2 regions of the Micrococcus sp. NPDC078436 genome follow, and region 2 is predicted to be linked to the other one. Evidence: riboswitches for the same ligand, from Rfam matches in the RefSeq annotation. Region 2 holds a riboswitch; the other holds the start of a gene.
The links. Region 2 has a riboswitch for thiamine pyrophosphate ahead of AB0302_RS00690 (FAD-dependent oxidoreductase). Riboswitches for the same ligand answer to the same signal wherever they lie in the genome.
Positions count from the first base shown of each region.

Region 1: linked by a shared signal. The riboswitch ahead of AB0302_RS02705 (thiamine ABC transporter substrate-binding protein) and the one ahead of AB0302_RS00690 (FAD-dependent oxidoreductase) in region 2 are both predicted to bind thiamine pyrophosphate.

Region 1 is NZ_JBFBLX010000003.1:20,147-30,978, reverse strand. Features, by position in the region: gene AB0302_RS02725 (bifunctional proline dehydrogenase/L-glutamate gamma-semialdehyde dehydrogenase) at 1-3,651, opposite strand, end outside; gene AB0302_RS02720 (acyl-CoA thioesterase) at 3,753-4,331, opposite strand; gene AB0302_RS02715 (agmatine deiminase family protein) at 4,387-5,460, shown strand; gene AB0302_RS02710 (AI-2E family transporter) at 5,354-6,751, opposite strand; TPP riboswitch at 6,797-6,902, shown strand; gene AB0302_RS02705 (thiamine ABC transporter substrate-binding protein) at 6,963-8,105, shown strand; gene AB0302_RS02700 (iron ABC transporter permease) at 8,213-9,856, shown strand; gene AB0302_RS02695 (ABC transporter ATP-binding protein) at 9,961-10,620, shown strand; gene AB0302_RS02690 (TetR family transcriptional regulator) at 10,631-10,832, shown strand, end outside.
Region 2 is NZ_JBFBLX010000001.1:145,611-156,442, forward strand. Features, by position in the region: gene thiC (phosphomethylpyrimidine synthase ThiC) at 1-1,627, opposite strand, end outside; TPP riboswitch at 1,626-1,737, opposite strand; gene thiD (bifunctional hydroxymethylpyrimidine kinase/phosphomethylpyrimidine kinase) at 1,811-2,674, shown strand; gene AB0302_RS00685 (thiamine phosphate synthase) at 2,862-3,575, opposite strand; TPP riboswitch at 3,622-3,726, shown strand; gene AB0302_RS00690 (FAD-dependent oxidoreductase) at 3,731-5,041, shown strand; gene thiS (sulfur carrier protein ThiS) at 5,038-5,283, shown strand; gene AB0302_RS00700 (thiazole synthase) at 5,276-6,106, shown strand; gene AB0302_RS00705 (ThiF family adenylyltransferase) at 6,108-7,283, shown strand; gene AB0302_RS00710 (hypothetical protein) at 7,305-8,462, opposite strand; tRNA gene AB0302_RS00715 (tRNA-Arg) at 8,536-8,611, opposite strand; gene argS (arginine--tRNA ligase) at 8,745-10,415, shown strand; gene lysA (diaminopimelate decarboxylase) at 10,424-10,832, shown strand, end outside.

The DNA of each region.
Region 1 (10,832 bases), on a different contig from region 2:
CTCGTCCGTGAGGTGATCGGGGGTGCCGAAGCGGTGCGCGGTGACGGAGACGGCCTGCTCGTGGAGGAAGGGCAGCAGCTCCACCTCGCCCGCCGAGACCACGGGACCGGCGTAGACCGCCACGTCCGGGGAGTCACCGAGCGCCTCGTTCAGCGCGGCGCGGGCGGCGACGGCGCCGTCGCGGTCGCCCGTCCAGTCCGCGATGAGGCGGATGCGGGCGTCCCCGCCGCCCTCCGCGGTGGCCGGCACCTCGGCCATCCGCCGAGCGCGCTCGTGGAACGCGGCGGCGTCCTCCACGACGACGGCCACGGGCGTGACGCCGCCGTCGGCGTGGTCCTTGCGGACGGAGCGGGCGAGCTCCTCCACCTGGCCGCGGACGGCGGCGGCCGAGAGGTCGGCGGCGCTGCCGGGCTCGGTGGAGGGCACGTGGTTCAGGCTCACGGTCAGCGGCGCTCCGGCACGCAGGCCCGCCGACACCACGCGGAGGAGGTGCTCCGCCGGGCCGGACGCCCAGCGCACCAGCACGGGGGTGGGCACATGGCGCAGCACGTTGCGCTCGGCGGCGAGGGCGGAGATGTCCCGGTCGGCGCCGAACACGGTGGTCCAGGCCTTCTCGTCCAGCTTCCGCGCGGTCTGCAGCCACGAGGGGTCCACGCCGCCCGCGGTGCCCTCGGCGGTCTCCGTCGAGGAGGACTCGGGGCTCGTGAGCCACGTGGGCACGTCCTCCCAGTCCACCAGGCCGTGCAGGTAGTGCGGGCCGCCCGCCTTGGTGGTGGGCCCGACGACGGAGCGCTTCCAGCCGCCGAACGGCTGGCGGCGCACGATGGCGCCCGTGATGCCGCGGTTGACGTAGAGGTTGCCCGCCTGGATGTGCTTGAGCCAGTAGTCGATCTCCTCCGGGTCCAGCGAGTGCAGGCCGGAGGTGAGGCCGAAGTCCACCGCGTTGGCGAGCTCGACGGCCTCCTCGAGGGTGGCGGCCGTCATCACGGAGAGCACGGGGCCGAAGTACTCGGTGAGGTGCGCGTCCGCGCCGGGGCGCACGTTCGCGCGCACGCCGGGGCTGAAGAGCCGGCCCGTGTCGTCGAGGGAGCGCGGCTCGAGCGCCCAGGACTCCCCCTCGCCGAGCTCGGTGAGGCCGCGGCGCAGCTTCTCGCCGGGTTCCTCGATCACGGGGCCCATCTGCGCGCGGGGGTCGTCCGGGTGCGCCACGTGGATGGACGAGGCGGCGTCCAGCAGCTGGCGGCGGAAGCGCTCGGATGAGCCCACGGAGCCCACCAGGATCACGAGCGAGGCGGCGGAGCACTTCTGCCCGGCGTGGCCGAACGCGGAGGTGACCACGTCGCGGGTGGCGAGGTCCAGGTCCGCGGAGGGCGTGACGATCAGCGCGTTCTTGCCGGAGGTCTCGGCCAGCAGGTGCAGGTCCGGGCGCATGCCCTTGAACAGCGTGGCGGTCTCGTAGCCGCCGGTGAGGATGAGGCGCTCGACGGCGGGGTCCGTCACCAGCGCGGTGCCCACCTCCTCCTCGTCCTCGTCGGCCATCGTCACGAGCCGCACCAGGTCGGCCGGGTCGACGCCGGCGAGCGCGCCGTCGCCCTCGAACAGGCCGGAGTCCCGCAGGCCCTGCACGATGAGCTCCCACGCCACGGCGCCCGTGCGCTCGGACTGCGGGGCGGGCTTGAACACCACGGGCGAGCCGGCGCCGAGCGCCGCGAGGACGCCGCCCACGGGGATGGCCACGGGGAAGTTCCACGGCGGGATCACGAGCGTCAGGCGCACGGGCACGGCGCGCGCGCCCTCCACCTCGTCCAGGCCGCGGGCCAGGCGTGCGTAGTAGTGGGCGAAGTCCACAGCCTCGGAGACCTCGGGGTCGCCCTGGTCCAGGGTCTTGCCGGTCTCGGACGCGGCCACCTCGAGCAGGCGGGCGCGGCCGGCGTGCAGGGCCCGCCCGACGGCGTCGAGGGCGTCCGCGCGCTGGTGGCCGGTCAGTGCGCCCCAGCGGGCGCCGGGCTCCTCGGTCGCGGCGATCGCGGCGCGGGCCTGCTCGGCGCTCGTGGCGGCGTGCTCCCGGGCCGTGTCCGTGCCCAGGGTGGAGCGCGGGATCGCCTCGAGGATCTGCCGGGCCCACGCGCGGTTGCCGGGCAGGGAGGGGTCGGTGTCCGGGGTGTTGGCGAAGCCGTCCACGGGGGCAGGGGTCTCCCCGTCCACGCCGCGCGAGCGGTCCTGGCCGCGGGCCGGGCGGGGCACGGCGGTGTCCAGCCGGCGCAGGGAGGCGAGGAAGCGCTCGCGCTCCCGGTCAAAGAGCGCCGGGTCCGCGTCCAGGTCGAAGACGGCGGACATGAAGTTCTCGTGGGAGGCCCCCTCTTCGAGACGGCGCACCAGGTAGGAGATCGCCACGTCGAACTCGGAGGGCTTCACCACGGGGGTGTAGAGCAGCAGCGAGCCGACGCTCCTCTTCACGGCGGCGGCCTGGCCGGTGGCCATGCCGAGCAGCATCTCGAACTCCACCGCGTCCTTCGGCAGCCCGCGGCGCTCCATGAGGCGGTGGGCCAGCGCGACGTCGAAGAGGTTGTGGCCTGCCACGCCGATGCGCACGTTTGCGAGGTGCTCGGGGGTGAACGCGAAGTTGAGCACGCGCTTGTAGTTGGTGTCCGCCTCCTGCTTGGAGGCGACGGTGGCCAGCGGCCAGCCCATGAGGGAGGCCTGCATCTGCTCCATGGGCAGGTTCGCGCCCTTGACCACGCGCACCTTGATCGGCGCCCCGCCGCTGGCGACGCGACGCGCGGACCACTCCTGCAGGCGGATCATGGCGCCCAGGGCGTCCGGCAGGTAGGCCTGCAGCACGATCCCCGCCTCGTAGTCGCGCAGCTGCGGCTTCTCCAGGAGGCCCATGAACACGTCGAGCGTCAGGTCGAGGTCGTGGTACTCCTCCATGTCCAGGTTGACGAAGGTGCGCTTCTCGCGCGCCAGCTCGTAGAGCGGCGTGAGGCGGGCGGTGATGTCCTCCACGGCCTCGTCGTACGCGTAGGGCGCGTGCGGGGCGGTGGCCGCGGAGACCTTCACGGACACGTAGTCCACGTCGTCGCGGCGGATGAGCTCGGCGATGCCCTCGAGCCGGCGGTCGGCCTCGCCCTCGCCGAGGATGGCCTCGCCGAGGAGGTTGATGTTCAGGCGCGTGTCCTCGTCGCGCAGCGTCTCGAGGGCCTTGCCCAGCTGCTTGTCACGGGCGTCCACGATCAGGTGGGAGACCATCTGGCGCAGCACGCGGCGTGCCACCGGCACGGCGATGCGCGGCACCAGCGGGGCGGCGCGGCCGCCGACGTCGAAGACGGCGCGCAGGGCCGGCGGCAGGAAGCCCGGGCGCTGCTGGGCGAGCTCGCGCAGCGCGCGGGCCGCGATGGCGGGGTCCTCGGGGCGGATCACGTGGTCCACGAAGCGCACGATGAAGTCCAGGCCGCCCGGCTCCTTGAGCGCCGCGGCCAGCTGCTGGGCGGCGAAGTCGGCCTCGTGGCCGCGCGCGTCCTCGAGCCAGGCGCGCACCTGCTCGACCGCCTCGTCGGCGAGGTCCTGCAGGTCGGCGGGGTCGGGGATGCCGCCCGTCGCCTCGAGGAGTGCATCGGTCTCGTGCGGGGCGGCGGCGCGGCTCTCTTCCATGCCTCCACCCTGTCTGTCCGGGGGGCTCCGGCGCAAACGCGGGGACGCCGGGTGACCCGGGCCCCGGAGGCGGGCCCGAGGCGGCAGGCGCGGCCGCGGGCTCAGCGGTGGTCCGCGCCGGCCCGCCAGGCGTGGGGCAGGGGGGTGCGCGCGGAGGGCAGCGCGACGTCGGCACGCCAGCCGTGGAGCCACTCGGGAACCGTGGGCTCGGCGCTCAGGTCGTGGCCCGCCTCGGCGAGGGCGGCGCGGACGACGTCGTTGGTCACCGGCGTGCCGTCCTTCGCGCGCAGGCGCGTGCAGATGAAGGCGCGCACCGCCACGTCCCCGTCCACGACGACGCGCTGCTCGAACCACACGGCCCGCTCGTCCAGGCCGATGCACTTCGTCTCGATGCTGAAGGCCTGGCCCAGCGTCACGGAGCGGCGGAAGGCGACCTGCTCGGCCTGGACCACGGGCGTCCATCCCCGGCGCTGGAATGCGCTCATGACGCCGGCGCGGGCCATGAGGTCGAAGCGGCCGAGGTCGAAGAGGCCGAAGTACTGGCCGTTGTTGATGTGCCACGCGATGTCCACGTCCGTGGGCAGGGCGCGCAGGGGCAGCGAGGCCGCGTCCCACACTCCGAGGCGGGGGCGGCGGCGGGCCCGGGCGAGGACCCAGAGGGTGCGCAGGAGCAGGTGCATGGGCACACCCTATGCTCGGTGGGGACCGCATCCCACCCCCAGGAGACGCCCCGGCATGGCCCAGCACCCCGACGCCCTCGATCGGCCGGAGCGCGTCTGGCTCGCCCTGCCGCCCCGCCACCCCTCGGCCGCGCTGCTGGAGGAGACCCGCGACGCGATCGCCGGGCTCGCGGAGACCCTCACCGAGGCGGCCGACGTCGCCGTCCTCGTGGACCCCGAGGACCGTGCGGCGGCCGCGCGCCTGCTCCCCGGCGCGGTCGAGCAGCTCCCGGTCCCCCTCGACACCCCCCTGGTCGGCCGCACCGGCCCCACGTTCCTGCCCGCCGGCGAGGCCGTGCACTGGCGCCTGGACCCGCGCTCCCGGCACCCCGACGTCGGCGTGCACCGCGACGCCGCGGTGGGCGGCGCGATCGCCCGCGCCGCCGGGCTCCCCGTGCGCACCCCGCTGCTGGCCGCCTCCCGCGACTCGTGGGTGACGGACGGGGCGGGCACCGCCGTGGTCGACGCCGGCGCCGTGCTGGCCCCGGAGGTCAACCCGGGCTGGAGCGCCGCCCAGGCGGAGGCCGAGCTCACGGGCCTGCTGGGCGTCACGCGCGTGGTCTGGACCGCCCTGCCCCGGCGTCCGGGGAGCGGGCCTTTCGGCGGACCGGGCCACCTCGGCGGCTGGATGCGCTTCGTCGAGCCGGGGCGGCTGGCGGTGCACTGGCGTGCCGACCGGTTCCACCCCGAGCACGCGGTCGGCGCGGCCGCGCTGCGCGGACTCGAGGGCACGCCGGACGCGGCAGGCCGTGCGCTGCGCGTGCGCACCGTGCCCGGGGGCGCGCTGCCCGAGGCCTACGACCCCGCCGAGCAGGGGGTGCGCTCGCTCGTGGACGCCGTCCCGATGGGCGGGCACGTGCTGCGGCCGGCGTTCGAGGACGCGCCGACGGAGGAGGCGGCCACGGCGCTCACGGCCGAGCTGCACCCGGGACGGCGTCAGCTGCGCTTCCCGGCGCCTCCCCTGCTGCGCCTGGCCGGCTCCCTCACCGACCTGGTGCTGGTGCAGCCCCGTCCGCAGGACCGGCCACGGGATCCGGGGCCGGACTCAGCGGCGGCCCCGCATCCTCCGGCCGCTCCCCCACGCCGCTGACCCCGGCGGGGCGCTGCCCCCGCTTGGCGCGCCGGGCCTCCGCGGGGCTCAGGCCCACGCTCACCCCGCGCGCCTCCTCGCGCGTGTGGCTGCCCTCCTCCGCGGAGGAGCCGCCGCGCAGCCGGGCCAGAAGGGTGGACTGCCTCCGCTCCATGCCCTTCAGGTCCGAGGCGATCAGCGAGTTGATCCACCGTGCGTTCGGATCGGCGTCGATCAGGATGGCCTTGGCCAGCAGGGTGCAGGGGAGCGCGAGGATCGCACCGAGCGGGCCGAGGACCCACGCCCAGAACAGCAGGGAGAGGAAGCTGACGGTGGGGATCACGCCGATCGCGTCCCCGGCCACCTTGGGCTGGATGATGGACTGCAGCACGAAGTTGAGCACCGAGTAGCTGATGACGACGCCGAGGAAGGCGGGCCAGCCGCCCTCCGCGAGGCCCAGGATGGCCGGCGGGATCAGGCCGATGATGAAGCCGATGTTGGGCACGTAGTTGGTGAGGAAGCTCAGCACGCCCCACACGAGGGCCATCGGCACGCCGATCACCAGGAGCGCCACGACGTCCAGGACGGCCACGATCAGCCCGAACACGGTGGTCACCACCCAGTACCGGCGCACGCCGCCCGCGAAGTCCATGAGCGCCTGGCCGAACTCCCGGCGGGCCGAGCTCAGCAGCTGGACGCGGCGCTCCACGGCCATGGAGTCCATGGCCAGGAAGAACATCCCCATGACCACGGTGATCAGCAGGCCCACCACCGCGTAGACGTTGGACGCGATGGCGGTCAGGGCGGTGACGGCGGCGCCCGTGACCTGCTTGATGTCCACGGCCTGCAGCTGCGCGTTCACCATGTCCGGGGTGAGCCCCTGGGAGGACAGCCACGCCGAGACGTCCTGCATGATCGCCTGGAACCGCCCCGCGTACTCGGGCAGGGAGCTCACCAGCTCGAGCCCGGACCAGAAGATCAGCCCCACGAACACGGCCAGCACGGTGACCACGAGGAGCACCGTGGCCGTGGCCCCGAGGACGGGGTGCACGCCGCGCTCGATCAGCCAGCGCTGCAGGGGGTAGGCCACGATCACGAGGTTCAGCCCGAGGAAGACGGGCGCGATGATGGAGGAGATGCCCTGCAGGAACTGCACGAGCACCACGAGGCCCGCGAGCGTCAGCACGATCACGAGCATGCGCGGCCACATCCGGTGCGGCCTGCGGATGTCCCAGTCGGAGGCCGGCGTCGCCGGGGCGACCTGGGGGGCGGGGGCGGGTCCGGCCGGCGCGGCCTCGTCGGGGGTGCTCACGCGTGCAGTCTAAGGTCGGCGCGGACGCGATAGGCTGGCTCCAGTCCACATCGACAGGGGAGCGCCGCAGCGGCGCTGAGAGTGCGGTCCGCCGCAGACCCTCGAACCTGCTCCGGCTCGCACCGGCGAAGGAAGTCGAGACCCTTTCCCGGGGCGTCCGCATGCCGCGGGCCCGCCCCCGGCCCCTCCCGCCGCGCAGGAGGAGACCCGCATGACCCGCACCGCCACCGAGCACGCCCGCCGCCCGCGCACCGCCGCGCTGGCGGCCCTCTCCGTCGCCGCCCTCGCCCTCACGGGCTGCTCGCTCTCCGGCCAGGGGGGCTCCGGCTCCTCCTCCGCGGCGGGCTCCGCGGACGCCGCAGCCGCGGCCACCACGTCCGGCTCCGCCGCCTCCGGCTCCGACTCCGCGGGCGGTGGCAAGACCGTCACGATCATGACCCATGACTCCTTCGCGCTGCCCGAGGAGCTCATCGCCCGGTTCGAGCAGGAGTCGGGCCACCAGCTCTCCACCACCGCCCCGGGCGACGCCGGCTCCGTGGTCAACCAGCTGCTGCTCGCCAAGGACCACCCCACGGTGGACGGCGTGTACGGCATCGAGGACCACTCCACGCACCGGCTCATCGACGAGGGCGTGGTGGCCGAGTACACCCCCGCGAACCTGCCCGAGTCCGCGAAGGACCGCGTGGTCGAGGGCCGGATGATCCCCGTGGACCAGGGCCAGGTGTGCCTCAACGTGGACACCCCGTGGTTCGAGGCGGAGGGGATGGAGGTCCCCGACTCCCTCGAGGACGTCACCGACCCCCAGTACGCGACGCTGACGGTGCTCACCAGCCCCGTGACCTCCTCCCCCGGCCTCGCCCTCCTGGCCGCCACCAAGGAGGAGTTCGGCGACGACTGGAGGGGCTGGTGGGAGAAGGCCCTCGACGGCGGCGCCAAGGTGGACGCCTCGTGGTCGGACGCGTACTACACCGACTTCTCCGGCGGCGAGGGCAAGGGCGAGTACCCGATCGTGCTCTCCTACTCCTCCTCCCCCGCGTTCGCCCCGGCCACGGACGTCCTGGAGGCCTCCTGCACCCCGCAGACGGAGTACGCCGGCGTCGTCGAGGGCGCGAAGAACCCCGAGGGCGCGCAGGCGTTCATCGACTTCCTCCTCTCCGAGGACGTGCAGAAGGCGCTGCCGGAGTCCATGTACATGTACCCGATCGACGAGTCCGTGGAGCTGCCCGCCGAGTGGGCCGAGAACGCCCCCCTCGCCGAGGACCCCATCTCCCCGGATCCGAAGGCCGTGGACGCCGAGCGCGAGGAGCTGCTCAAGGAGTGGACCGCGCTGCACGAGGAGCACGCCGGGAAGTGACCTCTCAGGTCCCCGGCCCGCCCGCGCTCGCCGAGCCCGTCCTCGCGCCCCCGGGTCGCCCCGCGGGCGGACGGCGACGGCGCCGCACGCGGGCCGGCGGGGACGGGATCGGCGCGTGGTGGCTGCTCGCCGCCGTCGTGCCGCTCGCGTTCCTGGCGGTGTTCTTCGCGTGGCCCGTGGCGGCCATGCTGTGGCGCGGCGTGTCCGCGGACGGCGCACTGGACCTCACCGCGTTCGGCGAGGTCCTCGCCCGCGAGCGCACATGGCGGATCCTCGGGCAGACCCTGGGGATGGCGGCGGCCGGCACGGTGGCCGCCCTCCTGCTCGGGCTGCCGGCCGCACTCGTGCTGCACCGCCGGGCGTTCCCGGGCCGCGCGCTGCTGCGCGCGGTGGTGACGGTCCCGTTCGTGCTGCCCACCGTCGTCGTGGGCGTGGCGTTCCGCGCCGTGCTGGCCCCCGGCGGGCCGCTGGGGTGGACGGGCCTGGACCAGTCCACCGCCGCCGTCGTGCTGGCCCTCGTGTTCTTCAACGTCTCCGTGGTGGTGCGCCAGGTGGGCGCGCTGTGGGCGTCGCTGGACCCGCGGCAGGAGGAGGCCGCGCGCACCCTCGGGGCCTCGCCCTGGCGCGCGTTCCGCACCGTGACCCTCCCGCAGCTGGCGCCCGCCGTGGCCAGCTCGGCCGCACTCGTGTTCCTCTTCTGCTCCTCGGCGTTCGGGATCGTCCAGACCCTGGGCCGGCCGGGCTACGGCACCCTCGAGTCCGAGATCTGGGTGCAGACCTCGGTGTACCTGGACCTGCGGGTGGCCGCGGTGTTCTCCACGCTGCAGTTCCTGGTGGTCATGGCCGCCGTCGGGATCTCCGGGGCCACCGCGGCGCGGAGCGTGCGCGCCCTGCGCCTGCGGGACGCCCCGCTGCGCCGCCTCACCCGCGCGGACGCGCTGCCCGTGGCCGCCACGCTGGCCACCGCGGCGCTCGTGCTGCTGCCGCTGGGCACCCTCGTGCTCCGCTCCTTCCACTCGAGCCAGGGGTGGGGGCTGCGCAACTACACCCTGCTGGCCACGAGCTCGGGGGCCGGCTTCGCCGGCGGCACCACGCCCCTGGAGGCGCTGGACCACTCGTGGCGCACCGCCGTGGACGCCACGCTCCTCACCCTGCTCGCCGGCGTGCCGCTCGCGCTCCTGCTCACGCGGCCCGTGCGCTCGGCGCTCGCCCGGCGGGCCCAGCGCTGGCTCGACGGCGCCGTCCTGCTGCCCCTCGGCGTCTCCGCCGTGACGGTGGGCTTCGGGTTCGTCGTCTCCCTGCGGGCGCAGGCCCCGGACCTGGCCGCCTCGGGACTGCTCGTGCCGCTCGCGCAGGCGGTGGTGGCGCTGCCCCTCGTGGTGCGCTCGCTCGTGCCCGTGCTGGCCTCCGTCGACCCGCGGCTGCGGGAGGCCGCCCGCACACTCGGGGCGGGGCCGCTGCGCGTGCTGGCCACGGTGGACGGGCCGTTCCTGGCGCGTGGGCTGGGGCTGGCGGCGGGGTTCGCGTTCGCGGTGTCCCTCGGTGAGTTCGGGGCCACGAGCTTCCTCGCCAGCCCGGACCGACCCACGCTGCCCGTGCTGATCGTGCGGCTGCTCGGCCGGCCGGGCGCGGACAACTACGGGATGGCGCTCGCCGCGGCCACGGTACTGGCCGTGCTGAGCGCCGCGATCATGCTGGTGTGCGAGAGGCTGCGTCCCCGGGGCGCGGCGGGAGCGGGAGGCGCGTGGTGAGCACGGCGGAGGGGCGCACGCCCCACCCAGGGAAAGCCAGCGGTGCGGCGGTCTGCCACGACGGCGGCGGCACGCCAGGCGCGCCCGCCGGGGCGGGGGTGCGCGTGAGCGGCCTGAGCGTGGCCTACCCCGACGGTGCGGTGCCGGTGCGCGGCGTGGACCTCACGCTCGCGCCCGGCGAGATCGTGGCCCTCGTGGGCGCCTCCGGCTCGGGCAAGTCCACGGTGCTGCGCGGCATCGCGGGCCTGGAGGACGTGGTGGCCGGGTCCGTGGAGATCGGGGGGCAGGACGTGACCTCCGTGCCCACCCACCGGCGCGGCGTGGGCATGGTGTTCCAGGACGGACAGCTCTTCCCCCACCGCACCGTGGCCCGCAACGTGGGCTACGGGCTCGAGGCAGCCGGGTGGGACCGGGCGCACCGGCGCGCCCGGGTGGCGGAGCTGCTGGCACTCGTCGGGCTCGCGGAACTGGCGGACCGGCCGGTGCAGAGCCTCTCCGGCGGCCAGGCGCAGCGCGTGGCCCTGGCCCGCTCGCTGGCCCCCTCCCCCCGCGTCCTCCTGCTGGACGAGCCGCTCTCCGCCCTGGACGCGGACCTGCGCGAACGCCTCGCCGTGCAGATCCGCGAGGTGCTGCGGGCGGCCGGGGTGACCGCCGTCGTGGTGACCCACGACCTCTCGGAGGCCGCCGTCATGGCCGACCGCACCGTGCGCCTGGGGGTGTCCGGGACCCACGACGACGGGCGCCCCGGCACGGGTCCGGGGTAGCCTCGGGCGCATGACCCCGCCCCCTGCCGCCGCCTCCGCCCGGGGCCGGCTGACCGCCGAGGACGTGGTGGACGCCGCCGTCGGCATCCTGCAGGACTTCGGCATGGGCGACCTCTCCATGCGCCGTGTGGCCGCCGTGCTCGGCGTGCAGGCCTCCGCCCTGTACTGGCACGTGCCGGACAAGCAGACCCTGCTCGCCCGGGTCGCGGACC
Region 2 (10,832 bases):
CGGGCAGCGTCTCGTCGTGGTACTCCTCGGCGAGCTGCGGATCTAGGCCCAGGCCGAACTGATCGCGCCAGCGGAACTCGAAGCGGGCCTTGGACAGCGCGTCGTCGCGGTCGCGGGCGCCCGGGTGTCCCTTGGCGACGTCGGCGGCGTGCGCCGCGATCTTGTAGGTGATCACGCCCGTCTTCACGTCGTCGCGGTTCGGCAGGCCCAGGTGCTCCTTGGGCGTGACGTAGCAGAGCATCGCCGTGCCGTAGCGGGCGATCTCCGTGGCGCCGATGGCCGAGGTGATGTGGTCGTACGCCGGGGCGATGTCCGTGACGAGGGGGCCGAGCGTGTAGAACGGGGCCCCCTTGCACAGCTCCTGCTGGCGCTCCACGTTCTCCCGCACCAGGTGCAGCGGGATGTGGCCGGGGCCCTCCACCATGACCTGGACGTCGTACGCCCACGCCCGCTCCGTCAGCTCGGCCAGCGTGTCGAGCTCGGCGAACTGGGCGGCGTCGTTGGCGTCCGCCACGGAACCCGGCCGCAGGCCGTCGCCCAGGGAGAACGCGACGTCGTAGCGCGCGAAGATCTCGCAGAGCTCGTCGTAGTGCTCGTAGAGGAAGTTCTCCTTGTGGTGGCCCAGGCACCAGCCGGCCATGATCGAGCCGCCGCGGGAGACGATGCCGGTGACGCGGTCCGCGGACAGCGGCACGTGGCGCAGCAGCACGCCGGCGTGCACGGTCATGTAGTCCACGCCCTGCTCGCACTGCTCGATCACGGTGTCGCGGAAGATCTCCCAGGTCAGGGCCTGGTGGTCGCCGCCGACCTTCTCGAGGGCCTGGTAGATCGGCACGGTGCCGATCGGCACCGGGGAGTTGCGCAGGATCCACTCGCGGGTGGTGTGGATGTCGTCGCCCGTGGACAGGTCCATCACGGTGTCCGCGCCCCAGCGGGTGGCCCACTGCAGCTTCGAGACTTCCTCGGCGATCGACGACGTCACCGCCGAGTTGCCGATGTTCGCGTTGACCTTCACGGCGAACGCCTTGCCGATGATCATCGGCTCCGACTCGGGGTGGTTCACGTTCGTCGGGATGATGGCGCGGCCGGCCGCGACCTCGGAGCGCACCAGCTCCACGTCCACGCCCTCGCGCAGGGCGACGTAGCGCATCTCCGGGGTGATCTCCCCGCGGCGGGCGTAGTGCATCTGGGTCACGCGCCGGCCCTCGACCGAGCGCAGGGGTGCGCGCGTCTCTCCCTGCCACTCCTGGGTGGAGGCGCCGCGGCGCACGGCCGAGCGGCCGTCGTCGAGCAGGTCGCGCTCGCGGCCCGCGTACTCCTCGACGTCGCCGCGCGTGCGGATCCACTCCGCGCGCAGGGGCGGAAGGCCGCGGGTGGGGTCGGCGCCCGGGCCCATGGTGCGGTACACGGTGAGCGGCTCGTTCGGGGTGCCGGCGGGGGAGTCGTCCTGGTGCACGCGGGTCACCGGCACGCGGATGCCGTGCTCGGGGTCCTCGAGGAAGCCCAGGCGGTGCGTGGGGTAGTTCTCCTCCGCGACGACGGCGGCGCCGGCCTCGGCGGACTCGGACGCGGCGGCCTCGGCGGGGGCAGGGGCGGTGGGCGGAGCGGTGCGCTCGGAAACGGCCATGGCCGTGTCTCCTTCTTCCTTCGCCGGCATGACCCGGACAGGTTCAGACGGTGGTCGGACGGCGTCAGTCCGATCTCAGCCCCATGCCAGGGGCCCCCGTGGGGATGCCACGGACGCTAGACCATCCGGGCCGCGTGTGTCGAACCGCACGGCGGGGGCGCCGGACGTGGCACCCTGGGCCGCATGAGCGCCCCCGACTGCCGGTCCGTGCCCCGCGTCCTGTCCATCGCCGGCTCCGACTCCGGCGGCGGCGCCGGCATCCAGGCCGACCTCAAGACCATCGCGGCGTGGGGCGGCTACGGGCTCACCGCGATCACGGCCGTCACGGCGCAGAACACGCAGGGCGTGCAGGCGGTGCATCCGCTGCCCGTCGACGTCGTCCGCGCCCAGCTGGACTCGGTCGCCGCGGACATCGGGCTCGACGCCGTGAAGATCGGCATGCTCGGCTCGCCCGAGCTCCGGGATGCCGTCCGCGACTGGCTCGAGCGGGTCCGGCCCCCGCGCGTCGTGCTGGATCCCGTGATGGTGGCGAGCTCGGGGGACGCGCTCTCCGACGCCGCCGTGCCCGCCGGGTGGGCGCCGCTGCTCGCAGCGGTGGACGTCGTCACGCCCAACCTGCCCGAACTCGCGGCGTTGACCGGCGCGGACGTCCCCGCGCGGTGGGCGGACGCCCTGGAGCTGGCCCGCGGCCTCGCCGCGGAGCACGGTGTGACGGTCGTCCTGAAGGGCGGCCACCTCCGGCATGCCGCGGACCTCGCGGAAGGGGTCCCGGACGCCGTGATCGGCCCCGAAGGCCGGGTCACCGAGGTGCGCGGCGCGCGCGTCTCCTCCCGGTCGACGCATGGAACGGGCTGCACGCTCTCCTCGGCGCTCGCGGTGCTCGCCGCGGGCGGGACGGCCTGGGAGGACGCCCTGCGCACGGCCAAGCCGTGGCTCGCGGAGGCCATCGCGGCGGGGGAGCGGCTCGACGTCGGCCGGCGCACCGACCGCTGGCACGGCCCGCTCGACCACAGCCATCGGGACCGGGGGGCGGGCGATCGGGACTGATCGTTCTGGAATGGCTCCCCTCGAACCATGGGCAGACCCAGGGAGTTCGACGAGGCCGCTCCTGGAGGTCCCCCTCGACGAGACGCAGGAGCACGACCGCGTCATGGTCACGGTCGATGACCCCGTGGCGAGGGCGGGGGTCGTCCACGCGGCGCTGCCGCGCCGCTCCCACCCGGGCGCGGCAGCGTCAGCCCGTGACCGCCGCACGCAGACTCCGCGTCGCCGCCTCCGGATCGTCGGCGCCGGTCACGGCCCGCACCACCACGATCCGCTCGGCGCCCGTGCCCAGCACCGCGGGCACACGGTCCTCGTCGATCCCGCCGATCGCGAAGAACACACGTCCCGCCGCCTCGCCGCCGGGGGCGGTGATCTCCGCCGCGAACCGCGGCAGAGCGAGCCCCACGGCGGCCCGGCCGGGCTTGGTCGGCGTCTCCCACACCGGCCCGGTGCAGAAGTAGTCCAGCTCCGGATCGGCCGCGGCCCCGCGCACCTGCTCCTCGGTGCGGCAGGACCGCCCGAGCAGCACCTCGGGGCCGAGCACGCGCCTCGCCTGCGTGCTCGTCAGGTCGTCCTGGCCCGCGTGGAACACGTCCACGCCGGCCAGGAGTGCGACGTCGGCCCGGTCGTTCGCGGCGGAAAGCGCCCCGTGCTCGCGCGCCAGCTCCACCACGATCGCCAGGGCCTCGAGCTCGACGCCCACCTCGACCTGCTTGTCTCGCACCTGCAGGGCGTCCACGCCGCCGCGGAAGCACGCGGCCGCGAAGGCGGCGAACGCGCCGGCGTCGAGGGCGCCGTCGTCGCGGACGTGGCGGGAGAGGTCCGTGCAGACGTACAGGCGGGCGCCCGCGAGGCGGCGGGCGCGCTCGGCGCGTGTGGCGAGGGCGGCGGGGCGGTGCGGCATGCGCCCACCCTGCCACGTCCGCCCACCGGGCGTATGCTGGGCGGCATCCATGGGAGCCCGCGCCACAGCGGGCTGAGAGGGACGCAGTCCGCGCACGCGCGGGGCGCGCCGACCATCAGACTCGATGCGGATCATGCCGCCGTGAGGAGGAGCCCATGCGCTGCGTGGTGGTGGGGGCCGGGATCGTCGGCCTCGCGACGGCCGTGCGCCTGCGGGACGCCGGCCACGAGGTGACCGTGATCGCCCCGGACCTGGACGCGCCCGCCGCCGGCGACGCCGCCACCCACGCCGCGGCCGGCATGCTCGCCCCGCTCGGGGAGACCCAGTACTCGCAGTCCGGGCTCGGCGCGCTCCTCGCCCGGTCCTGGGCGCTCACCGGCGACCTCGTCGCCCGGATCGAGGCCGGTGGCGCCTCCGCGGGCCACCGCGTGGAGGGTGCGTGGCTCGTGGGCGCCGAGCCCGCCGACGCGCGGCGCTGGCGCGAGACGCTCTCGTCCGTCGACGCCGCGGGCGCGGATCAGGCCCCCGCCGCGGAGCCCGGCACCGCCCTGCGGCTGCCGCGTCCCGTCGCCCCGGTGACGGTCGCGGCGCTGCGCCGCGCCGAGCCGGCCCTCTCACCCGCCCTCGCCGGCGCCCTCGACGCCCCCGACGACGATCAGCTCGACCCCCGCCGGGCCCGTGCCGCGGCCCTGACGCGCCTCGCCGCCGACGACGGCGTGCACCTGGTCCCCGCCCGTGCCGTGACGGTGCACCAGGTGGGCGAGGAGGTGGAGGTGACCACCGCCGGGTGTGCCGGGACCGCGCAGCCGATCACCGCCGACGTCGCCGTGTTGGCCGCGGGGCTCGGCCACGCCGCGCTCGGGGGCGACCCCGCCGCCCTGCCCCTGCCGCTGCGCCCCGTGCACGGGGACATCCTGCGCCTGCGGGTGCCGGCGTCCCTGCTGGCCCCGGGAGAGGAGCACCTGCTCAGCCGGACCGTGCGCGCTCTGGTGGGCGGACGGCCCGTGTACCTCGTCCCGCGCGCGGGCGGCGGGCTCGTGCTCGGCGCGACGAGCCGCGAGGACCGCGAGGCCGGCACCCCCGCCGGCGCCGTGCTCGACCTCCTCGAGGACGCCGCCCGCATCCTGCCCGCCATCCGGGACTGCCTGCTTGAGGAGGTCACCACGCGCGCCCGCCCCGGCAGCCCCGACGACGCCCCGTTCCTCGGCCCGCTGCCGGATGCGCCCCGCGTGATCGTCTGCACCGGCCACCACCGGCACGGGGTGCTGCTCGCGGCGTGGTCGGCGCACGCCGCGCTGGAGCTGGTTCGCCGGGCGGCGGGGGAGCCGGGCAGGCCAGGCGGGGCCGGCCCCGCCTGGACCGCCGACGACGAGGGGCTGCTCGACCTCGTCCGCCCCGACCGCTTCGCCATCTCGGCGCCGTCCGCCGAGTCGTCCCCCGCCCCCACGCAGGAGGTCCCCGCATGAGCCCGCACACCCTGACGGTCAACGGCGAGGTGAGAGCGTTCGACGCGCCGCTCTCCCTCCGCGCGGTGGTCGCGCAGCTGACCGGCCGCGAGATCCGCCCCGATGGCACGGCCGCCGACGGCGGACGGCTCGGCGTCGCGGTCGCGGTGGACGAGGCCGTCGTGCCGCGCTCCCGCTGGGACGCCACCGTGCCCGAGGCCGGTGCGCGTCTCGAGATCGTGACGGCGGTGCAGGGTGGCTGAGCGCGGGGGAGCACCGGACGTCGTCCCGCCCCTCACCGTCGGCGGTCGCGAGATCGGCTCGCGCCTCATCATGGGCACGGGCGGCATCACGGACCTCGCCGCGCTCGAGGCCGCCCTGGTCGCCTCGGGCACCACGCTCACGACAGTCGCCATGCGCCGCCACGCCGTGGGCGGGGGCTCGGGCGTGATCCCGCTGCTGGACCGTCTCGGCATCGCGGTGCTCCCCAACACGGCGGGCTGCCACACGGCGCGCGATGCCGTCCTCACCGCGCAGCTGGCCCGCGAGGCGCTCGAGACGGACATGGTCAAGGTGGAGGTGATCGCCGACGAGAGCACCTTGCTGCCCGACGTCGTCGAGACCCTCGAGGCCACCGAGCGGCTCGTCGCCGACGGCTTCACCGTGCTGGCCTACACCTCGGACGACCCCGTGGCCGCGCGGCGCCTCGAGCAGGCGGGCGCGGCCGCCGTCATGCCGCTCGGCTCGCCGATCGGCAGCGGCCTGGGCATCCTCAACCGCCACTCCCTCGAGCTGATCTGCGAGCGCGCGTCCGTGCCGATCATCCTCGACGCCGGCGTGGGCACCGCCTCGGACGCGGTCCTCGCGATGGAGGCCGGGTGCGACGCCGTCCTGGCCGCGTCCGCCATCACGCGCGCCGCGCATCCGGCGCGCATGGCCCGGGCGCTCGCGCTCGCGGTCGAGTCCGGCTGGGAGGCCGCCCACGCCGGGCGCATCCCGCCGCGTGCGCTCGCCACGGCGTCCTCGCCGATGGCCGGGCGGATCGCCCCCGTGGGCGAGGGCGACGACCGGACGGGGTGGTGGTGAGGTGAGCGCCGCGGACCCCCGCGCGCGCCGCGCGCCGCAGGGCCTCGACGAGCTCGCCGACACGCAGCTCGAGCGCTTCTCCCGGCAGATCGCCCTCGAGGGCTTCGGCCCCGAGGCCCAGCTCGCGCTGCTGCGCTCCCGCGTGCTGGTGGTGGGAGCCGGCGGCCTCGGTGCGCCCGTGCTCACCTACCTGGCCGCGGCCGGGGTGGGGGAGGTCCACGTGATCGACGACGACGTCGTCGAGCGCTCGAACCTGCACCGCCAGGTCATCCACGGCGAGGACGTCCTCGGGCGGCCGAAGACCGCCTCGGCCGCCGCCCGCATGCGCGCGCTGCACCCCGAGCTGCGCGTCGTGGAGCACCGCGAGCGCCTCACGGTGCAGAACGCGCTGGAGCTGGTCGGCGCGGTGGATCTCGTCGTCGACGGGACGGACACCTTCGCCACCCGCTACCTCGTGGCCGACGCGTGCGAGATCCTCGGCATGCCGGTGGTGTGGGGCGCGATCCTGCGCTTCTCCGGGCAGGTGAGCGTGTTCCATGCCGGCCACGGCCCCGTCTACCGCGACCTGTTCCCCGAGCCGCCGGAGCCCGGCGATGTCCCCACGTGTGCGCAGGCGGGGGTGCTCGGCGTCCTGCCGGGGATCATCGGCACGCTCATGGCGGCGGAGGCGATCAAGCACCTGGCCGGCGTGGGGGAGACGCTCCTCGGGCGCCTCCTGACCGTCGACGCGCTGACCATGCGGTTCACCACGCTGGCCCTCGCCCCGGATCCGGACCGCTCGCCCGTGACCTCGCTGGACGCGCACCGGGCCGTCCGCGGCGACGTCGGCTGCGCGGCCCCGTCGGCGGGGGAGGCGGTCTCGGCCGCGGCGCTGGCGCGGGCGCTGGCCGAGCCGGGCGGCGACGTCGTGGTGGTGGACGTGCGCGAGGACTGGGAGCGCCGGCTCGGCGCCATCGAGGGCTCGGTCCACGTGCCGCTCGGGGCGATCGAACGGGATCCTGCGGCAGGCCTGGCGCGCGCGGGGGACGGCGAGCCGGCACGCTGGGTGCTGCACTGCGCCGCCGGGGTGCGCTCCGCGAAGGCCCGGGACCTCATCGTCGCCGCCCGACCCGAGCTGACCGGCCGGGTGCTCTCCCTGTCCGGCGGGTACGCGGCGTGGGAGCGGGAGGGGGGCTGAGCGTCGACGCCGTGGCGAGGCTCAGGTGCGGGCGGCCCGCGCCGCCCGGCGGCGGACCGTGGTCCGCTCGATGATCCCGGTGATGACGAGCATCACCACGATCACGATGCCCGCGTAGCCGAGCACGGGGTAGACGGTGCCCACGAGCTGGGAGAAGCCGACGCTCGAGAGCAGGGTGGCCGCGATCGCCGTCGCGACGGCGATCGCCCAGCCCGGCACGGCCTGGAGGCTGCTGAGCATCTTCAGGCGCTCCACGCCGCCGTACAGGCAGGAGACCGCCGTCGTGAACTGGGCGAGCAGGAGGATGACCGTGTACAGGAGGGCGGCCCAGCCGCCGATCATGGCGGCGAGCTCCACCATGGGAAGCTCGGCGCGGCCGATGAGGTCCGCGTGGGCGCTCATCGCGACCATGATCGCGCCGGCCATGACCACGAGTCCGATCGCCCCGAGCCCGGCGCCGGCGACGAGGGTGCGGCCGGACGAGGAGCTCTCCTTGCCGATCGGGGCCAGCACGGCGTAGGCGAGCTGGACGTTGAACGCCACGTAGAGGATGCCGGAGACCCACCACTGGTTGATCAGCGGGGACGAGGTCACCAGCGCGGCGACGTCGGCCACGGGGGGAGCGGGGTGCGCGAGCCCCCACCACGCGACGCCGACGGCGACGACGATGATCAGGGGCACCACGATCCCCTGGACCTTCACGAGTCCGCTGATGCCGGCCAGCACGGTGACGACGCAGACGCCCGCCATGAGCAGGGACCCCACGAGGTGCGGCAGGCCGAAGGAGGTCTGCACCGCCGCGCCGGCCCCGGCCAGCATGATCACGAGCGTGCCGAGCAGGGACGTGGTGATGCACAGGTCCGCGAACCACGTGGGGATGCGCGACGTCGTGGGGTTCACGAGCCGGTGGATGTCCGTGGTGCGCAGCGTCTGCGCCAGGCGCAGCACGATGGCCGAGAGCAGGAAGAAGAGGGCGCCCGCGATGATGAGCGCCCCCGTTCCGCCCCAGAGCCCGAAGCTCACGAAGTACTGCAGGATCTCGTTGCCGGAGGCGTAGCCGGCGCCGATCGTGGTGCCGATGAACGTGGCCGCGATCCCGAGCGCCGAGGTGGGGCGCAGGGCGGACGCGGGCTCCGACGTCGGGGTCGGGACTGGGCTGGCGGATGTGACCTGGGGCATTGCTCCAGGTTCTCACGATGCCGGCGGGGCGGGGACGACGACGGGCGGCCACCGTGTGGTGGCCGCCCGTGGCTGGTGCCCCCGATAGGATTCGAACCTACGACCTTCTGCTCCGGAGGCAGACGCTCTATCCCCTGAGCTACGGAGGCGGGGGTGCGCACGCGCGGCTGAGTCGATCGCGCGGCGGACTCCCCAACACTACACCATGGGTCCGGCCGGCCCGGCGGGTCTCCCGCCTTCACCCGCACGGACGGCGCCCGCCGCCAAACTAGACTTGCCCGGGTGAAGCCCGAAGACCTCTCCGCCCTGCTGTCCGCCGTCCTCAACGCCGCCGTCGACGCCGGTGACCTCCCCGCCGCGCTGCGGGAGGAGATCACCCCCGCGCGCGTGAAGGTGGAGCGACCCCGCAGCCGCGAGCACGGCGACTGGGCCACCAACGTCGCCCTCCAGCTGGGCAAGAAGGCCGGGATGGCCCCGCGGGAGTTCGCCGCCCTGCTCTCCGAGCGCCTCGCCGCCGCCGAGGGCATCGCCTCCGTGGACGTCGCCGGCCCGGGCTTCCTGAACATCACCCTGGACGCCGCCGCCGCGGGCGAGCTGGCCCGCCAGATCGTCGAGGCCGGCGAGTCCTACGGCCGGAACACGGCGCTGACCGGCCACGTGGTGAACATGGAGTTCGTCTCCGCCAATCCCACGGGCCCCCTGCACATCGGCCACACCCGCTGGGCCGCGCTCGGCGACGCGATCGCCCGCCTGCTGCGCGCCTCGGGCGCGGAGGTCACCGCCGAGTACTACGTCAACGACGCCGGCAACCAGATGAACGTCTTCGCCGACTCGGTCCTCGCGCGCCTCCACGGCCGCGACGTGCCGGAGGGCGGCTACCCGGGCGGCTACGTCAAGGACCTCGCCGACGCGGTCCTCACCGAGCACCCGGATGTGCGCGAGCTGACGGACGAGGCCGCTCGCCCCGTGGTCCGCGAGACCGCCTACCGGCTGCAGATGCAGGACATCAAGGACACCCTCACCGCGTTCGGCGTGCACTTCGACGTCTTCACCTCGGAGCGGACCCTCCACGAGTCCGGCGCCATCCAGTCCGCCGTCGCCCGTCTGCGCGAGCAGGGGCACATCGAGGACCGCGAGGGCGCCGTGTGGCTGAAGACCACCGACTTCGGCGACGACAAGGACCGCGTGCTCATCCGCGCGAACGGCGAGCCCACGTACTTCGCCGCCGACGCCGCCTACTACCTGGACAAGCGGGACCGCGGCTTCGAGGAGAAGGTCTACCTGCTCGGCGCCGACCACCACGGCTACGTGAACCGCCTCAAGGCGATCGCCTCCGCCGCCGGCGACGACGCCGCGAAGAACATCGAGATCCTCATCGGCCAGCTCATCTCGGTGAACGGAGCGAAGCTCTCCAAGCGCGCGGGCAACATCATCGAGCTCAAGGACCTCGTCGAGTGGCTCGGCAAGGACGCGCTGCGCTACGACCTGGCGCGCTACCCGGCCGACTCGCCCATCACGATCGACCCCGAGAAGCTGCGCTCGAACACCAACGACAACCCCGTGTACTACGTGCAGTACGCCCACGCCCGCACCCGCGGCGCGGCGCGCACGGCCGTGGCCCACGGCGTGGAGCGCACGGAGTTCGACGGCGCCCTGCTCACCCACGAGACCGAGTCCGAGCTCCTGGCCCAGCTGGCGGAGTTCCCCGCCGTCGTCGCGTCCGCGGCGCGCCTGCGGGAGCCGCACCGCGTGGCCCGGCACCTCGAGGTGATCGCCGGCGCGTACCACGCGTGGTACGCCGCGTGCCGGATCGTGCCGCTGCCCACCGACGACGGCACGCCCCGTCCCGTCGAGACGCTGAACCGCACCCGCCTGTGGCTGAACGACGCCACCACCACGGTGCTGGCCAACGGCCTCGGCCTGCTCGGCGTGTCCGCGCCGGAGACGATGTGAGCGCGCGGGTGGCGACGACGAACGACGGCGCCTTCGCCGCCTCCCCGCTGGCCCCCGCCTGGCTGCCTGCGCCCGGGGATCCGGACCGCCTCGAGCCCGTCCTGTGGGCCGCCGGCGTGGACCGCGACGCCTCCGGCGAGCTGACGGTGCAGGGGATCGCCGCCTCGGCGCTCGCCGAGCAGTTCGGCACCCCGCTGCTCGTGATCGACGAGGACGACTTCCGTGCTCGCGCCCGCGCCTTCCGCGACGGCTTCGACGCCGCGTTCCGCGAGCTCTGCGGGGGAGCGGACGTGTACTACGCCGGCAAGTCCTTCCTCACGGTCTCCACCGCCCGGTGGGCCGCCGAGGAGGGGCTGCGCGTGGACACCGCCTCGGGCGGAGAGCTGGCCATCGCCCTGCGCGCCGGCGTCGACCCCG